3 regions of the Pelosinus sp. IPA-1 genome follow, and region 1 is predicted to be linked to each of the others. Evidence: riboswitches for the same ligand, from Rfam matches in the RefSeq annotation. Region 1 holds a riboswitch; each other region holds the start of a gene.
The links. A riboswitch is a leader RNA that binds a small molecule or an ion and turns the genes downstream of it on or off. The one in region 1 is predicted to bind cobalamin.
Positions count from the first base shown of each region.

Region 2: another riboswitch for cobalamin. It lies ahead of QSJ81_RS01560 (TonB-dependent receptor domain-containing protein); the one in region 1 lies ahead of QSJ81_RS02020 (nicotinate-nucleotide--dimethylbenzimidazole phosphoribosyltransferase).
Region 3: another riboswitch for cobalamin. It lies ahead of QSJ81_RS21780 (sirohydrochlorin cobaltochelatase); the one in region 1 lies ahead of QSJ81_RS02020 (nicotinate-nucleotide--dimethylbenzimidazole phosphoribosyltransferase).

Region 1 is NZ_BSVC01000001.1:460,727-466,842, forward strand. It holds gene QSJ81_RS01990 (DJ-1/PfpI family protein) at 1-115, opposite strand, end outside; gene QSJ81_RS01995 (magnesium transporter CorA family protein) at 193-1,152, opposite strand; gene QSJ81_RS02000 (EutN/CcmL family microcompartment protein) at 1,175-1,477, opposite strand; gene QSJ81_RS02005 (iron-containing alcohol dehydrogenase) at 1,673-2,833, opposite strand; gene cobS (adenosylcobinamide-GDP ribazoletransferase) at 3,057-3,809, shown strand; gene cobC (alpha-ribazole phosphatase) at 3,915-4,520, shown strand; cobalamin riboswitch at 4,621-4,818, shown strand; gene QSJ81_RS02020 (nicotinate-nucleotide--dimethylbenzimidazole phosphoribosyltransferase) at 4,931-5,968, shown strand; gene QSJ81_RS02025 (sensor histidine kinase) at 6,111-6,116, shown strand, end outside.
Region 2 is NZ_BSVC01000001.1:354,961-361,076, forward strand. It holds gene scpA (methylmalonyl-CoA mutase) at 1-536, shown strand, start outside; gene meaB (methylmalonyl Co-A mutase-associated GTPase MeaB) at 538-1,686, shown strand; cobalamin riboswitch at 1,822-2,005, shown strand; cobalamin riboswitch at 2,276-2,462, shown strand; cobalamin riboswitch at 2,520-2,701, shown strand; gene QSJ81_RS01560 (TonB-dependent receptor domain-containing protein) at 2,899-6,116, shown strand, end outside.
Region 3 is NZ_BSVC01000010.1:85,372-91,487, forward strand. It holds gene QSJ81_RS21750 (multicopper oxidase family protein) at 1-717, opposite strand, end outside; gene QSJ81_RS21755 (SHOCT domain-containing protein) at 848-1,090, opposite strand; gene QSJ81_RS21760 (N-acetylmuramoyl-L-alanine amidase family protein) at 1,145-1,354, opposite strand; gene QSJ81_RS21765 (DUF6803 family protein) at 1,409-1,918, opposite strand; gene QSJ81_RS21770 (CopZ family metallochaperone) at 2,186-2,395, opposite strand; gene QSJ81_RS21775 (HoxN/HupN/NixA family nickel/cobalt transporter) at 2,427-3,176, opposite strand; gene QSJ81_RS21780 (sirohydrochlorin cobaltochelatase) at 3,251-4,117, opposite strand; cobalamin riboswitch at 4,375-4,553, opposite strand; gene QSJ81_RS21785 (methyltransferase family protein) at 4,635-5,288, opposite strand; gene lgt (prolipoprotein diacylglyceryl transferase) at 5,290-6,051, opposite strand.

The DNA of each region.
Region 1 (6,116 bases):
TATTAGGAGCGGCGACGTCAACTTGATAGCCCAGCATCATTAAAGCTTGTTGGGGTACTTTTACTTCATAGTCTTCTGCACAGTCACCAGTAAGCAATAAGATTTTTTTTGTCATGATAGAACCTCCTTATTATTCGAAAGTTACCAATGTGTTCTATATAGATCAAGATTTTCCTGCTAAATAAACAAATCTTAAAACATTCCTTTTTTTCGTAAAAGTAAACCAACTGCTCCGCTGGTAATAAGTGCTAACAATAAGACGATCCAAAAACCTGCTGCCGTACCTTGCCAGGGAACCACAAGGCTCATGCTCCAAAAGCTGGAAAGCATAGTAGGAATCGCTAATAAAATCGTTACAGAAGCTAAAAATTTCATAATATGGTTCAGGTTATTATTAATAACAGAAGAAAAAGCGTCCATCATATTGCTTAATATTTCACTATAGGTTTGAGCTAATTCTAGCGCTCTTTTATTTTCAATAATTACACTTTCTAATACATCTTCATCTTCTTCATGCATCTGTAATAAATAGCGCATTTGAGGGTCAGACCGCATACGAAGAATTGTTTCTGCTACAATAACATTACCACGTAAAGCAGCCGTAAAGTAGGTTAGGCCCTTTTCCAAATCAAGAAGTTGAAATACTTCTTGATTGTTCGTTGATTTGCGTAAATGAAGCTCGATTTCATCGGTCCGCTTGCGGATATGACGAATGCTTTTTAAAAAGACGGTATCAGCATGGTATAAAATTTGAAAAAAGAATTGGGTTCTCTTTGCTGTATCGAGAGAAAACCTGTTGTTGACGTTGCTATCTGGGAGTATTTCTATTAACTTATCACTGACGGTTATCGTTAGCTCTGGTGTTAGGATGATACTAAGTGGGCTAGTTTCATAGCGATCAGTTCCATAGAAAATAGGTACATGAATGATAGCAAGAATACAGTTTTTAGCTAATATAATTCTGGGGCAATCATCTTCATCAAATGCAAAACGAAAGAAATAGTCTGGTATATTGGCTGAAGCTGACATTTGCTCAATTTCTTCAGTTGTTGGATTGGTTAACTTCACCCAGATGCCCCTTTCTAGGGAATCTAGGGTATCTAATGAAACTTCTTGTAGTTTTTCTTGCTGTGTTTTATATACTGTCAGCATGACTTCTCCTTATTTTCTCATCCTAACCTTTTTGCACCCAATATTGTGCTTTCGAAATGCCTTCTAAATCAATATTGTCTACAATCCCAACAATCGCTGCATCAACAGGGCTGTTATCATTATTCATTATCCGGCGTGCAGAGCTTCCTGTTGATACTAAGACGGTCTCGCCATTTCCTGCACCAACAGTATCGACTGCAACCTGCAAGCTAATGGTATTCATACCGTCTAAATTTAAAGGTTGGACCACCAAAAGTTTACTTCCAATTAAGTTCTCATTCTTAGTTGGTGCCACAACTGTTCCGACAACCTTACCAAGCCACATGGAAATTCCTCCTACATACGAAATACAATGTAAATCCTTACTCGTTATTTGTTTCTGATGTAACTCTTTTGACAAAAGGGGATGGTTTCCTTTGTATTATATTGTGACACCATAGAATATTATTGTTTTCGTCTGAAAAAATGAGAAGGCCCTTATTGGTTAAGGGGCCTTCTCATTTTATAAATCCTGGTGAATTTATATTGCTGCTTTAAAAATACCTTCTATTTCTTGCTGTGTGCCTTGACGTGGGTTTGTCAGACAACATACATCCATAAGAGCATTCGCTGCAAGGATAGGAAGATCTTTTTCATTAAAGCCACGGACTTCAGAAAGATTTTTAGGGATGTTAAGGTCTTTAATAAGATCTTTAATTGCATCAACTGCAAGTAATGCGGCAGATTCCTCGGAAAAATTTGTGATGTCCTGACCTAAAGCTTGGGCAATTTCTGCAAATTTTTTAGGGGCAGCATGAAGATTATAGTTAACAACAGCAGGTAACATAATTGCATTTGCTAATCCATGGGGTAGATTATAAAAACCACCTAACTGGTGAGCCAGGGCATGTACATAACCTAAACTCGCATTATTAAAGGCAATACCTGCTAAATACTCTGCATAGACCATCATTTCTCTTGCTTTGAGGTCATTACCGTTTTTGACGGCAGTTCTAAGATAGGCTGTAATGAGCTCAATTGCTTTTAATGCCTTGCAATCTGTAACGGGAGTTGCATTTGTCGATACATAGGCTTCGATAGCATGGGTTAAGGCATCGATGCCAGTGGCTGCAGTAAGGCTTGGCGGCATCGCTAGCATAAGCTCCGCATCATTTACGGCGATGATAGGCGTAACATGCCAATCGGTAATGGTCATTTTTACATGATTTTCTTCATCAGTTATTACGCAAAAACGAGTTAATTCACTTCCTGTACCAGCAGTGGTATTGACCGCAATCAGCGGTGCTGACCGTTTTTTTGATTTATTCAACCCAACATAGTTTTTTATTTCTCCACCGTTTGTTGCTAATAAGGCAATGGCTTTAGCGCAGTCGTGCGGGGAGCCTCCGCCAAAAGATATGAGGAAATCACAGCCGTTATCTTTAAATAATTTTAGTCCATAATCAACTTGGGGGATGGTTGGATTTGGTGAAACGTCATCGTAGATAATAAAAAATATGCCAGCATTTGTTAGGAGCTTTGTTAATTTATCAATTAATTTGATTTCAACTAAAACTTTATCGCTGACAATTAGAGCTTTTCTAAATGCCATAGGTTTAATATAAGTTATAATTTGTTCCAAGCAGCCAACGCCTAAAATACTAATCGGTGTCATAAAGTATTCATAAATCTTTTTATTCATAAGGGTATATCCTCCTCATTCCTATTTTATTAAAACCATAACACTGCTGTTTTAATTCAGCAAGGTTTGTGATGGCAGCTTTTCACATTTGAGCAATAAATCAATACAACATAACAAAGGAGGCCCATAATAAGGTTGTATAATAGTATTAGCATTTTGTTATGTAGTACGGTAATCAAAAAATGCAGACTTTGCCTAGTTTTTATTAAGGGGAGGTGGAGGATTGTTGGAGAATGTGGTTGAGGACTTTCTCACTGGTTTACAGTTTTTGACGCGGATTTCTATCAAGACAAAAAAGCAGTGGTCACTTGATAGTTTTAGCCGTAGTGTTAAGTTTTTTCCCATTATAGGTGGTATTATAGGTTTATTATTAACAGGAATTGTTTATGGGGCACAAAATTTTTGGGGTGTAAAGTTACCGTTACATCTTATGGCCGTGAGTATAATTCTAATTGAAATTATCATTACTGGCGGATTGCACTGTGACGGATTAATGGATACAGTAGATGGTGTTTTTTCGGGGAAGTCTAGGGAAAGAATGTTAGAAATTATGAAGGATAGCAGAGTCGGCGCTTTTGGTGCCATGTCCTTCTGTCTGTTGATTGTAATGAAATATTCATTAATTTTAGACATTGAACCGATGATGCTGCCGATAGCGATATTTGTAATGCCGATCATAGGTAGAACTGCTGTTGTCGTGGCGATTACTCTATACCCCTATGCTAGGGCTGATGGACTAGGTAAAGGACTTAGTCAATGCGAACATAAAAATACTCTTTATATAGCAGGTCTAATAGCAATGTTATTATTAGTTCCTTTCGGTAAACTTGTCTTACTTAGTAGTGGGGTAGCAATTGCCTTTGCCATCCTTGTTGCTGAATACGTCAATAAACGTTTAGGTGGCTTAACAGGTGATGTATATGGGGCAGTTGTTGAACTGACAGAACTTGTGGCTCTAGTAGTATTTCTTTTTTAGTTTTTATAATAGTTATAACTTTCGTTGTGTTATTGAACAATCTAATACCCATAGAATATACTTTCTGTAAAGGGAAGAATTTTAAAGTAAGGAAGGGGTGAGGCGTTGACTAAAGTAATATACGTTAGACATGGTCAAACTTCTTGGAATAAGGCAAAAAAGTACCAAGGGCATAGTGACATTCCCTTAAATGAAAAAGGATTAGAACAAGCCCAACTGGTGGGAAAACGGCTTGCTAAGGAAAATATAAGTGCAGTTTATAGTAGTGATTTATCCCGTGCATCTCAGACGGCGAATATCATCGCTCGGTATCATAATTTGCAAGGGATAAAGATAAAAGGATTTCGCGAAATAAACTTTGGCTTGTGGGAAGGGTGTACCTATGCTGAAATTATGGCACTTTGGCCTGATTCTTTAACAAGTATGTATTCTTCCCGAGGAGCAATTAATGCGCCAGAAGGAGAAAGCTTTATAGATCTGAAACGGAGGGCGAAGGGTGCTTTAAACCAATGTATTAAGGCACATGAAGAGGAAACGATTGTGATTGTATCTCATGGGGGCACAATGAGAGTATTGCTTTGTGATGCATTGCAGCTAAGTCTAGATAAGATGTGGTCTATCCGTCAAGATAGCACAGGAATTAATATCATTGAATACTTTAGTAACCAGCCAATTCTTTCCTTGGTCAACGATACTTGCCATTTAAAATAGAGTGCATGGGACATTTTTTACCATCTACCCTACTATCTTGCTAACATACTTCTTACACATAGGAGAACAAGTTTCATTGTAGAACTACTGTGACAACTGAATAAAATGCCACCAAACAGGTGCCTCTTACGTAAAGAGGAGAATAGGGAAGTTCGAAAGGATTGTAAAAGATCCTTAAACGACGCGGTCGCGCCACTGTAATCGGGGAGATACTCTTACATATGCCACCAGGAAACTGGGAAGGCGTAAGGTTTTATGATCCGTAAGCCAGGAGACCTGCCTGTTATGGCTGTCATTTACCTCCGCGTAAGGGGTAATGCCAGAAGGATGGGATTTTTTATAAAATACCTAGCCTTTTGGGCTAGGTATTTTTATATTTAAGAATGATATGAAATAAAGGAGGAGTAAAAATGGATTTGGAAAAAAAGGTCGATGAGTTGCTGAACGGAGCAGCAAAACCTCGAGAAAGCTTGGGCCTACTAGAAAAATATTTAAAAAAAATCATCTTGTCTTGGGGAAAGATCAATCCGGAAATGAAGCCTCATCATATAATCTTTGCAGCAGATAACGGTGTGGTCGAAGAGGGGACTGCTAATGACCCGATCGAGATTACTTATTTGCAAACGAAAAATATGGCAGCAGGTCATGCTACGATCAGTTGTTTTTGTCGGCACAATCAAATACCATATAGCGTAGTTGATATTGGAATTAATAATAAATTAGAAGCTGGTATTAATCGTAAAGTTGCCTTAGGTACTAAAAACTTTATGAAAGAAGAAGCTATGAGTCAGGCTGAATTTGAACAAGCTTGGAATGTGGGCAAAGACATGGTTAGCCATTTGGTTGAGGAAGGTTATAACCTAATCTCTTTTGGTGAAATGGGAATTGGTAATACAACAACCTCATCAGCAGTGCTTCATGCTTTAACGGGAATGTTACCCGAATTTGTGGTCGGTTATGGGGCTGCCTTAAATGATAATGAATTATTAAAAAGAAAACGGAATGTGGTTGCAAAAGGGGTAGAGCGTCATAAAGCCCAGATGAATACTGTAAAAGATATTTTACGTTGTGTAGGGGGATTTGATATTGTTGCCATCTGTTCTGGTATGTTAGAGTGCGCAGGACTAAGGACACCCTTTGTAATAGATGGATTTATAACAGCAGTTGCCTATGCTTGTGCAGCGCGCATCGATGGTACGATTGAAAAACATGCGATTCCATCCCATATGTCAAAGGAGCCTGGGATGGCCTATTCGCTAATGTTGGGAAATATTCTAGCAGAGGATGTATTAATCCGGGCAAATATGGCATTAGGAGAAGGAACAGGTGCTGTTCTTATGGTTTCTATGTTAAAGACAATGTCTTACACAATTCATAATATGGCAAGAATGTCTGATTTTGTGTTAAGTGAGCCTGTGCCTGCTCCCAATCAGGTTGTTGCCATATAAGGATTGCCTTTACTTGCTGGAATATAGTATTTTATTGCTGTTAGCAGGAACTAGTTTGCTCTTTAGCTAATACTCCTCATATAAAATAGCAAAAAATTGATATGATGCTGAAGTCTTATGAGGGGGTCTTCTAGTGCAAACAATGAAT
Region 2 (6,116 bases), 110 kb from region 1:
AGCATGTTGCCGGACGGCACAAAGCCATCATTCGTTCGATTTCTGGAGTATATAGCAGTGAGTTTGCTGAAGAAGAAACCATTAATAAAGTAAGGGCCATGGCTGATGATTTTGAAAAAACAGAAGGCCGTCGTCCCAGAATTATGATTGCGAAAATGGGTCAGGATGGTCATGACCGAGGCGCGAAAGTAATATCTACCGCTTTTGCAGATATGGGTTTTGACGTGGATATTGGACCACTGTTCCAAACAGCAGAAGAAACAGCGCAGCAAGCGGTAGATAATGACGTTCACGTAGTAGGTATGAGTTCCTTGGCAGCTGGACACAAGACGTTACTGCCACAGCTCATCGAAGAACTTAAAAAGCTTGGTAGAGAAGACATTATGGTTGTTATTGGCGGTGTTATTCCTGCTCAGGATTATGAGTTTTTACGTGAAAATGGCGCAGCAGCCATTTTTGGACCAGGAACCATTATTCCTGTTGCCGCAGAAAAAATATTAAAAGAGCTAGGACGTTATTCACAGGAAGTGAAATGATATGAATACTGAAGAAAAAAAGGACAGGTGGAAGCCGGAATGGATTCCACCTGATGCAGGGGATGCTTTCACCACGGAAGTCATGGGCGGAATTCGTAGTGGTCACGATGGTATGCCGAATCAAGAGAAGACAGAAACCCCTTTTAATTCTCGCTCCATTCGCCGCCAACTTTCCGTAGATGAATATGTCCAAGGTGTATTGAGTGAAAATCGAGTGATTTTGTCCAGAGCGATCACGCTCATTGAAAGTAATTTACCAGCTCATATGGAGCTGGCACAGGAAATATTAAAAAAGTTATTACCTCATACGGGTAAATCCATTCGTGTCGGGATTACTGGTGTTCCAGGTGCTGGTAAAAGTACCTTTATTGAAAACCTAGGATGTCAATTATGTGATAAAGGACATAAAGTAGCTGTACTCGCCGTTGATCCCAGCAGTACAGTAACCAAGGGCAGTATCTTAGGCGATAAAACGCGCATGGAGCAATTGTCCCGTAATCCAAGGGCTTATATCAGGCCTTCTCCCTCCAGTGGCACCTTGGGAGGGGTAACCCGTAAAAGCCGGGAAACAATACTATTATGTGAAGCGGCTGGTTATGATGTATTGCTGATTGAAACCGTTGGCGTGGGGCAAAGTGAAGTAACAGTGCGCTCTATGGTTGATTTTTTCCTCTTGCTGATGATTACAGGAGCAGGGGATGAACTGCAAGGGATGAAAAAAGGGGTAATAGAGCTGGCTGATGCCATTGTGATTAATAAAGCAGATGGTGATAATAAACAGAAAGCTTTAATGGCGAAAGTGGATTATGATCGTATTTTGCATTTCTTGCGTCCAGCTACGGAAGGATGGGTTACCAAAGGCCATACTTGCTCGGCAAGTACGGGTGAGGGGGTAGACGATGTTTGGCGGATGGTAGAAAAGTTCCACCAAATAACAACGGAATCTGGTATCTTTGAAAGGCGTCGTCGAACTCAAATGTTAAGTTGGGTGCAGTCTATGGTCCAAGAATATTTGCAGGCTTTATTTATCAATCATCCTGAGGTCATCAATAAGAAACCTCAAATTGAGCAGAATGTTATCGACGGGAAAATTTCTGCCACCATGGCAGTGAAGAAACTAATTGATATATTTGAAGGGGAAAAGAGATAAGAATACCAGATACACCGATCATATTCGGTCATACATGTATACATAATAATATGGATTGACATGTTTATCCAAAAATGGTATTATTTTGGCGTTGACAAAGAAAATCAAAGAAAGGTGTAATAGGTAAAAATTCATTAAAATTAAATAGGTACAGGTGCCCGTAAGGGCTTAATAGAAAAGTCCGGTGTAATACCGGCGCGGTCCCGCCACTGTAATGGGGAGTAAGTCCAAGATATGCCACTGAGACGTAATTGTTTTGGGAAGGTTTGGAGGAACTATGATCCAGAGCCAGGAGAACTGCCTGTACAACAATCACCGTTTTACCTGCGAAAGATGGGGAGGGGATTTTGGTTGTCGTTTTTTGCATTTTTATTCCGGAAGTTTTGCTGGATAATACAAGAAGCCTCTCTGGGTGGTGTCATCACAGGGGGGCTTCTTTTTATTTGACAGATTGTGCTTGCACAGAACAAAATCTTGCATAGCTTAGTGCTTTTGGTTCTTAGGAGGTACAAGCTTCAATATAGGCGGTTTATGACAGATTTTATCATAGATAATCCAGGAAAGAATAGAGAAATAGGATTGGTAATTGTGAGCAAATACGGGTGCAGGTGCCCTTTCAGAGGGCTCAATAGGGAAGTCCGGTGAAAAGCCGGCGCGGTTCGCCACTGTAATACGGAATCAGCCCTGACTGGCCACTGGCAGGAGATAAACTTGCCGGGAAGGCTGGGCTGGTGATGAAGTAGAGCTAGGAGAACTGCCTGTACTGACATCCTCGCTTGACCTGCGATTAACAGGGAGAGGATTAGGAAGCTACCAAGAATCAAAGGAAATAACAACAGAATACTGGGATAGGTGCCCTTCGGGGCTTAATAGGGAAGACCGGTGTAATGCCGGCACGGTCCCGCCACTGTAATGGGGAGTAATTTCGCAAAATGCCACTGGAGCTTAGGCTTTGGGAAGGCGCGAAAAAGCATTGATCCGAAGTCAGGAGAACTGCCTATCTAACGATCGCCATTTTACCTGCGAGTGACGGGGAGGAGATTACGTAAAGATTGCCGGAGAAAAAATGCTCTGGCAACATGGCGTAAGCACTCCCAAAATGGGAGTTTTTTTTATTGCTATTATTTTATATCAGCAACAGAATTGCTGGATGAATAAGAACATCCAGCAATTCTGCAAGAAGTAAAGAAAGTAACAAAGGAATGATATGTTTTGAACCATGTATATAGAATCATCTGGAATCGCGCCCGCTCCTGTTGGCAGGTCGTATCCGAATTGACAAAAAGTAATGGGAAAATGAAATCCAGTCGCCGCCGCGCCCGCCGGGACAGCGTACTTGCAGAAATAAGTTCCATACAGTCTTTCGCCAACATCCAGACTGGAGGATATAAGAAACTGTCTTTAGCGATGACGGTAATGCTTGGTGGATCGCTGGGAGCACTGCCCCCTATGGACTCAACCAATGTTGTTTACGCCGCCGAGGGGGAGACAACCGCCAGCGGGCTTTTAAGCTACAATGCTGGGGTGCATTCCTCTAATAACATATTTTCGGATTGGCAGGCTGGGACGGTAAATCAGGCTGGGAATTCGTATAATACCGTAGTTTTAGATTCGTCGTCCTCTCCTAGATTAGTTAATCCTGTCAATGGGGCGGCACTAGTATTTAATGCGAATTCATTTAAGACAATAGTAAACTATTATAATAGTTCAGCCGGTGGATCAAACAACTATGATACGATCATCGCCGTAATCCAGGTGCCTGATCCGGCCAATCCAGGATCAACAATTCCCAAAACCTATACGATTGCCCAGAAAGACAACAGCGGCAAATTGGTGTCTCTCCTCAACTATAGTGACCTTACCAGTCCAGCTTTAACTGGAAGTAATGTTGCTAACGACTATTGGAAGTTGCCGGAGATAGCACAACAAATCTATCAAGCTCAACAAGCTGCTCAAAGTAGCGACCCAGCCATAAAAGCTGCAGCAGAGGCTAAGTTGATACAATTGATCAGCAATGGTTTGCCCCATCTTTATGCGGCCCAGGGTAATGACTGGCAGAGTGGAACACTATTGACAGTAGGTACTTCTTTGAAACCTGTTAATTTTACGTCATGGCCGATAACACTTCCTTCCAGCCCTTCGGATCCAAATTATTCTTATTCCTATCAAAGTCGCATTGTGGGAGAGAGCGGTGTATGGCGCCCCATGGATCGTCTGGAAAGCACCAGTGCTATTGTCGGCAGTTATAGCATTGGACAGGGATGGATAATTAATGCTGATGGCACAATTACCCAGACTGACAATACGACGACTTCTATTGACAATGGCAGTGGCAGCGGAACGGTGGTAACCGGTCCAACTGCGATAACAGTCAAAGACCTGACTGTCGGTAAAAACGGCACAATTGATCTGTCTTATATCAATACTGTTGGTAATGATCCCATCGCCAACCACATTCAGGGGGGAGTGTATCCCACAGGTTTTAAGGATTCTAATGGAAGAATGATCACTAGAGCAGCTAATCGAACTCTTCTGGTGCGAAATGCAGCACTTTCCGACGGTACCGTTTTTCGGCTGGGCTCCTATAGTGTAATGGAAAGTGGAGGGCAGAATGGAACTACCAAGGTACAAAAGATAGGCGGTAACCAGGATCAGGTCTATATCACGAATGTCACTACCCCGGACGGTCATGCCAACCTGTACATTCAGCTGGGGTGGGTGCCAGGGGTGGGTACGACCACTCAAGGATCGGCGGCTAGTGACGGGAAGGGGAACGTGCTCCTTGGCATCCTAAACGGTGCCGACAACTTTACGGTGACAGGTCAGACCTCCCGGGCTGACGGGGTATTCAGCCAATATGAAATCACCCCGGTCATTGGTCAGCTGGACAATTATTTCACCAATCCAGCCGATAGTTCCTCCCGTATAGGAACGGCCTGGTACCTGGATAGCTACAGCTACCTGGATCTGGATACTGTCTCGGAGTCTGGTCGGTCGGTCAGCGATAACGCAGTCGTTATGAACAACCTGTGGAAAAGCAATTACCTGAATATGTTCCGCCGGGTGGGGAACCTCCACCGTAGTGGTTATATGGGAGAGCAGGATCAAAAGGAAAACGTGTGGGCTGATACCTGGCATGGCAAATACAAGAGTGCCTCAGGCTACGGCCGCCAGGTCAATCAGACCTATAATGGCATGCAGGTAGGTTATGACAAGCTGCTGAACAACAAGGTCGGCAATGGCAAAGTCTATACCGGATTTTCCCTGAGTAAAGTGGAAGGGGACTCCCATACCGCCACTGGTGCCGGTGATCAGGAGTCCAACAGTATCGGCATATATGGCGCCTGGGTGGGGGATAAGGGACACTATCTGGATGCATCTTTCCTGGCCGCCAAACTGAAAGACAACTATCACCTGACAGGCAATACGGGTGACGGCTCTATTGGCCGCGTCAATGGTGAGTATGACACCTGGGCCTATGGTCTGGGACTCCAGTATGGGTATCAGACGCCCCGGAGAAACGGCTGGTTCTGGGAACCATCCGCTGCCCTCTTTGTCGGCCGCACCGATGGAGTCAGCTACCGTCTCAGCAACAACCTGGGTATCCGGCAGGACAGCTACAATACGGTCACTGGCAGGCTGGGACTGTCCGTGGGCAAGGAACTGGACGGTGGGAGTAATCTTTATGCCGGAGTCGCTGCTCTGCATGACTTCACCGGTCCTAGTTCCATCGGTTCCTTTTACGGCACCCAGCAAAGGGCATTGGAGACGGCAGGGGGCAAGGATACCTGGTGGGAATTCAGCCTCGGCGGCAATCGGAGGATCTCCCCGGCAGGCGTCTTCAATTTGGATCTTAGTAAAACTGTTGGCAGCAGCATCGGCAATGAATGGCGGATTAACGGCGGATTCAACTGGACCTGGGGCGGCTTTGGGGGCAACGGTAAAGGGACAGCCAAGGACAGCGAGGGCCAGACTGGTGTTATTCCCCACAACAATACCACCGTTATCCTCGGACAGGCACCGGATAAAGCGGTAAAGGAAGCTGCGTCGTTGAGTACAAATGACTTGACAGCCAAGATTCAGGAAAACAAAGTTAACCCTAACGCAGAACAAGCAGTAGCGGCAGATGAAGGTATGATAAACACGGGGGAATCTGCAGAAAAGGTAGTACAACATGCAGTAAGCTCTGAACTCCCGCCAGGCAATGCCGTGAATGAAGGGGAATACTCCTTTGCACCGATAACGGTGGAGGCGGTTCGCCCTAACTGGGAGAAAAAACTTTCCCCCGGTCAGGTCAGTGTCATCTATCCAGAGAAATTCGAAGGGGAACAAAAGGATCTGCCGGCGTTGCTGGAGCGAGTACCGGGCATGTTTGTCCAGCGGGTCAGTGGTGATGGTCACTACACGGTGGCCCGGGTACGCGGATCAAC
Region 3 (6,116 bases), on a different contig from region 1:
GCAGGGTGCAAGCATATTGCCATCCGCAGCCACCACAGTAAACTGTTGTCCATGTAGATGAATTGGATGCTCCAGCATCGCTGGGTTGGCTAAGCGTATACGTACGTTTTCGCCGCAGTGCACCGCCAACGGCGAAGTGGCTGGAAAACAACGCCCGTTCATGGTGAAAAACTGCAAGTCATCGTTCATGGGATTTACTTCATAATAGCCTGGCTCCAGTACTCCCATAGGCAGGCCTTTCACCGCAAACTCTTGCAGCATGATAAAATAATCGTAATCAGTACCTGCACTATCTGGATCCAATATGACTAAGCCGCCGGCCAATCCCATCATTCCCTGCCAGCCAACATTGTAATGAGTGTGATACATATGCGTCCCCGGCGGATTGGTAACCTGGAACTGATAATCAAAGTAACTGCCTGGCTTAATCTTCGGGGAAGGCTCTACATCAGGAACTCCGTCCATGTTGTTAGGCACATCCAACCCATGCCAGTGAACACTGGTGGGCTCTGGCAGGCCATTATACACCCGAATATTAACATAATCACCGGGATACACCTGGATAGTCGGCCCGGGAATACTCCCGTTATAGCCCCAGCCACGAATCCAAATTCCCGGCAACAATTCCCGTTCCACAGGTTCAGCCACTAATTCAAAGTATTTTACACCATGCCGCATAACGTAAGGTACATTCAATAAATCCGGGCTAGTGACCATTTTCTGTCACTCTCCTCATGCATTTACCATATTCTATGCTCATAATGCTAAAACGGTATCTTTCACCAACTAGTGGAAGAGCTGCCGCTAAACCAAAAGACCAGGATTGCTCCTAGTCTTTTGTGTGCTTTTATTCCAGTTCTTTTTTCATGCGCTGATACTCATCCGTTGTAATTTCTCCTTTGGCATATCTCTGTTTCAATATCTCCAAAGCGTCAGTCCTTGGCTCATTTTGGCTGCCACTACGGAACAACGCCTTAAATAGCCAAACCGCTGCCATAATAATAAGAGCGGTAAACGCCAGATGAACGATTATGCCCATACCCATGCCCAGCCAACCGAATGGACCGCTAAAACCATACCCCATCATCATAGTTCATGCACCTCCTTTGTATTAATCCTAGTATAGCTTAACATTATGGAGTTTTTATGAAGAAACTGTGCGTTTTTGATGTAAATTGATAAAGGCCACCTCTACTAATACCGCTGGGCAGTCTGCTTCTCGGATCACCTGAAAATTTGCTTCCTTCACGCCCCAGTCAGAGGTGTTCAATTCCGCCACCAACCTAGTGTGAATGCAGGCAGCCTTTGCCCTCGTATGCTCCCCGGCACTAAAGCTGAAATGACCAAAAAGCAAAGCAGCCCTTCCTACAGGAAGGGCTGCTTTGCTTTTAACGAATTATTTTAACTTTTATTGTCCCATATGTTGCATATGTTGCATATTTCCACCAACAGCATTAGGATTCCATCCCATAATAGTTGGATCAACCATCCCAAAAATCATGGCTACGTGAGCAACAACGAGAAACACGGTCAATAGAATGAAATGGAGCTTCATCTTTTCATCATCAGATTTGCTCTTGCCGATTACACCGAGTTCCAACAAAGCAATACCAAACAGCGGAATTACACCACTGAGATAAGCCCCTACCGCGAGTATATCAGCAATGCCGCGCCACTGAATAGTAGGAACAACAGTGGTTGTTAAGTTGAGAAAGACGCCTAGAAAGTAAAACCCTAGAAAAATACCAATCACCTTATTGGCTGTTCTCCATCCACCAGCATTGGACCCACGAAGGAAGACTGTGAAAAATTCAGTTGCAACAAGTGCTTCTGCCAGAGCCACAGGAATAACCATATACAAAATTAAATTCCAAGGCTGATTGACAGCCAGCAATTCCATATAATGTGTCATAACCATAACAATAAACACCATCCTTAATAAACTTATATTGATATTATACAAATAAAATGTGAAGATCTTGTGAAGAAACGATGAAGAACTTATGAAGTTGTGCAGATTTCATCCTGCTAACATAGATTCAGCCCCCACCCTGAGGCTGCTCTCCTTGATGATGTGACAATCACTAAAATACTTATCTAACTTACGTACGATTGATATCGCTGACGACCTCTTTTCGCGGTTGAGATATAAAAACGGATGCCATCCCTGGCATCCGCCTAACTATTAAGCAACTACAACATAGCCAGCCTCTTCTACCGCTTGATGAAGATCGGCAATCGCGGCAAAACCTGTCACCACTGCTTCTTTTCTGTCCAAATCAACATAGGCGCTTGCAACGCCTGCAACTTCTTTAAGAGCATTCTCAACGGCCATCTTACAATGACCACAAGACATTCCTTCGATTTTTATTACTGTTTCACCAGTTTGACCCATTTCATATACGTAATGTCTGCCCAGACATACATTAGGTCAGGGTTAAAGTGGGCAGTAAGTCGCTTTGGCCTATTAAGAAAATGATGCCAACTGCAATACTATATAACGCCGTAGTGCTTGCTAATATTACATAGACTTTTGGATTTTTTGCAGCTTGTGCATAACCATTTAAGAGAAGAAGGATTAACACAGTTTGCGCTATAAATAAACCAATAATAAATGCTAACACGGCTGTAAGTCCTAAAGCTACCGTACCAGCTCCTGCGGCCGCAGTAAATAATAAGATTTGTGTTCCAGTTTCTCCTCCAATTCCGTGAAGTATTCCTATACAGCAAGCACTACGAGCACCCAGGTCAACTGAAAAATCTTGCTGCACTGGAGTACTTGCTGGTTTAAATTTTGATTTTAACCAATATGATATTTTCCTTATCCCCATAAAAAGCAATGTCCATCTACTAAGTAATACTTGCTCATCCTTCCGATTAAAAAGAGCCACAATTAACCAAATGCCCAAGCCAATTAAGGTAGCCCCAACAATACGTTCTATAACTCCATCTACCCACTCTGGTAATACATTTCCGAGTAAAATTGCAGCACTACCGAATACTAAATTAACCAACGCATGACCCATTACATAGTAAAGTGATAAGAAGAAACTTTTTTTCTTCGTATCTTCTGCTCCAATAAAATCGGTGATAGCGGCGATATGATCCCAATCGATTGCATGCCTAAGCCCGAGTACAAAACCTAACCCAATTATAGCGCCAATTTCGGCATTCATCTTTTTAATCTCCTTTAATTCAGCCCACAGGCATCTATCTCATGAAATTATATTATAGTATGACCCGTTTAAAACTAGTGTTTTTTAGCTTTATGCACGATCAGTTGATCAATAGCATCTTTTAGATGCTGTACATAAATATCCTGGATAGCTAGATTTTCGCCCAAGCCGTGGAAATATATATCAACATTAAACCCAGCTTTAAGTAATTGGGATTTAGCAGAATCTTCTTCATCACCAGCCATGTCTTTAGTGGCATGGTCGCCAGCTACCAGCATAAATGGCAACAAAGTCACGTTCTTCACCTTTTTACTTTTCAATTTTTCAATAACGCTATCCAGTGCTGGGAAACCTTCGACAGTATACACAAAAATATTATTCAACCCGGCTTCTTCTAATTTTATTTGTAAAGCGGCATAAGCAGTATTAGCAGGATGTACTCCCCCATGACCCATAAGCACTATCGCTTCCTGGTATCTTAACTTAGGTAGTTGCGTTTCAACAGCCTTAATGGCAATCAGGTAATCGTCTGGGTTGCCTTTCTGTCCCATATAATAAAGCAGTGGACGGCCAAGAGTAATCTTATCAAACACTTTAGTATGAGCAAAATGTACAGAAACCTCTCTTAACTTTTCATATTCTTCAGCAGCGGCCACATATAGTGGCTGGATGAATACTTCTTTATATCCCTCAGCTTGCAATCTTTCAAGCGCTTGCTTTTCCGTATCAATTAGAATACCATCTCGCTCAGCCAATTTCTTAATGACAATACGGGAAGTAAACGCCCGACGTACCTCGTAATTAGGGAAGGTAGCTCTGATTTTGCTTTCTGTACTTTCAATGGCCATTTTCAACGTATCAAGATAAGTAGTTCCAAAGCTAACAACTAAGATAGCCCTTTTATCCGCCAAACAGTTGACGGCGCTAGCTGCTTCTTCCATTATAAATTCCTCCAATTATTATAGCTAAATACCAAATGATGAATATTGGGGTAGATTTTCATGCAACATACTAACTTCCGCTCCCCAAGATGGAATCGTCAATACACTACGTAAAAAAATAATCTCCCATCCAAGAACGGGAGACGTAATATAAGCCAGGCAAAGTTATAACGATAAAAATCCCTGCGAAAAAAACGCAACGATGAAATATTGTACAACAGCATTACTTAAATCCCCTCCCCATCGCTCGTGGGTAAACGGTGACTATTAAATAGGCAGTTCTTCTGACTTAGGATCGTAACATTCCTGCGCCTTCCCAAAACTATTATTTCAGTGACATCATGCAGGTTTGCTCCCCTTTACAGCGGCGGGACCGTGTTGGATTTACACCAACTTCCCTATTAAGCCCGTAGGCACCTATCTTACTATATTTAGTTAAGAAAATCCTATTTAAAGTTACTATCAATATCTAACGTTGTCAAGCTTTTGTTCAATACAAACCGTGTATCAAAACTTTTTACTTATCCTGCTTACTCCCAACTAGGCCCCTTCGACCTAATCTGGGGAAAAAACGTGGAGTCACTGCAGCATAGGCGGCATAGTCTTCACCAAATTGTTCCATTGCTTCCCGTTCTTCTTGCCTAGCCAACCAAATATACATCCGCACAAGAATAGGGAACATGGCCAGTGTTAACAACGTCGGCCACTGCAGCAGGAAGCCAAACAGGATCACGATAAAAGCAATGTATTGAGGATGACGCACATAGGCATAAGGCCCACTTATTGCGATTACGCCTCTACGCTGGGCGCTATGCAAAAATCTCCATGTAAAACCGAGAAAGATAAGCCCCCCAAAAATAAACCAGTTACTTAGTTCGTGAATAGGGTTATGATGTGGGTCACCTACCAGCCCCAGCAATGTATACCAAAGGTGTCCGGCATCATGAGAATAGAGATTGATTTGTGGATAGTGGCTCCCCAGCCACCCGGAAAGTAAGTAAATACTCAAAGGAAAACCATACATTTCTGCAAACAGCGCTACAATAAAAGCGGAAAAGGTACCAAAGGAACGCCAATCCCGCCCAGAACGCGGACGAGTAAAACTAAAAGCAAAAATAATAAAGATAAGCGAATTGATGACCACAATTGGCCATAGTCCATAATCTGACATGTTATTCAGTCTCTCCTTTCCGATACCACAACCATAAGCTGCTAGCAAGCATTGCCGTTAACAGCGCTGTCATTTGCGCCACTTTAAGACCGCCAAACATTAAACTATCCGTGCGTAAAAATTCCAAACCGAACCGAGCCAGGGAATAGAGAATGAAATAGGTTATTGCTACCTGTCCATCAAACTGTTTCCGACGGAATATATACAGTAGAACGGCTAGAATCATGAGATCAAACCCAGCCTCAAATAGTTCCGCTGGCACCAATGGCATTGCTCCCCATGCTTGATATGCGGGCGTTCCAGGCTGATAGACAACGCCATACCAGGCAGTTGTCGGTTTTCCATAGGCATCACCGTTTAATAAACAGCCAATACGCCCAATAGCCTGCCCTAGGATAAGACCTGGTGTACTAATATCGGCAAAACGCCGGAAGGATAAACCTTTACTTCGGAAATACCATCCCGCCAGCAATAAATTGGCTATCACCGCTCCCTGAATGGAGAGACCTCCCTGCCAAAACATCAACGCATACAAAGGATTGCTGCTATAGTCTTGCCAAGAGAAGACAACTTCCCAAACGCGTGCTCCTAAAAATCCTGCTATTACACCATATAAAACATATTCTTGCAACAGCTCTGCCGAAAACTCACTGTTTCTTGCTAGGCGTGTCGCTAGCCAGAAACCGGCAAATACTCCTAAAGATACCATAAGTCCCCAGGCGCGAAATTCAAAACTACCAATACTTAATAAGATGGGATACATGGTTCTTCCCCCCGTTCTATATCCTTCGCCTATTCTAGGCTACGTTAATTTCATCTACAACTAAG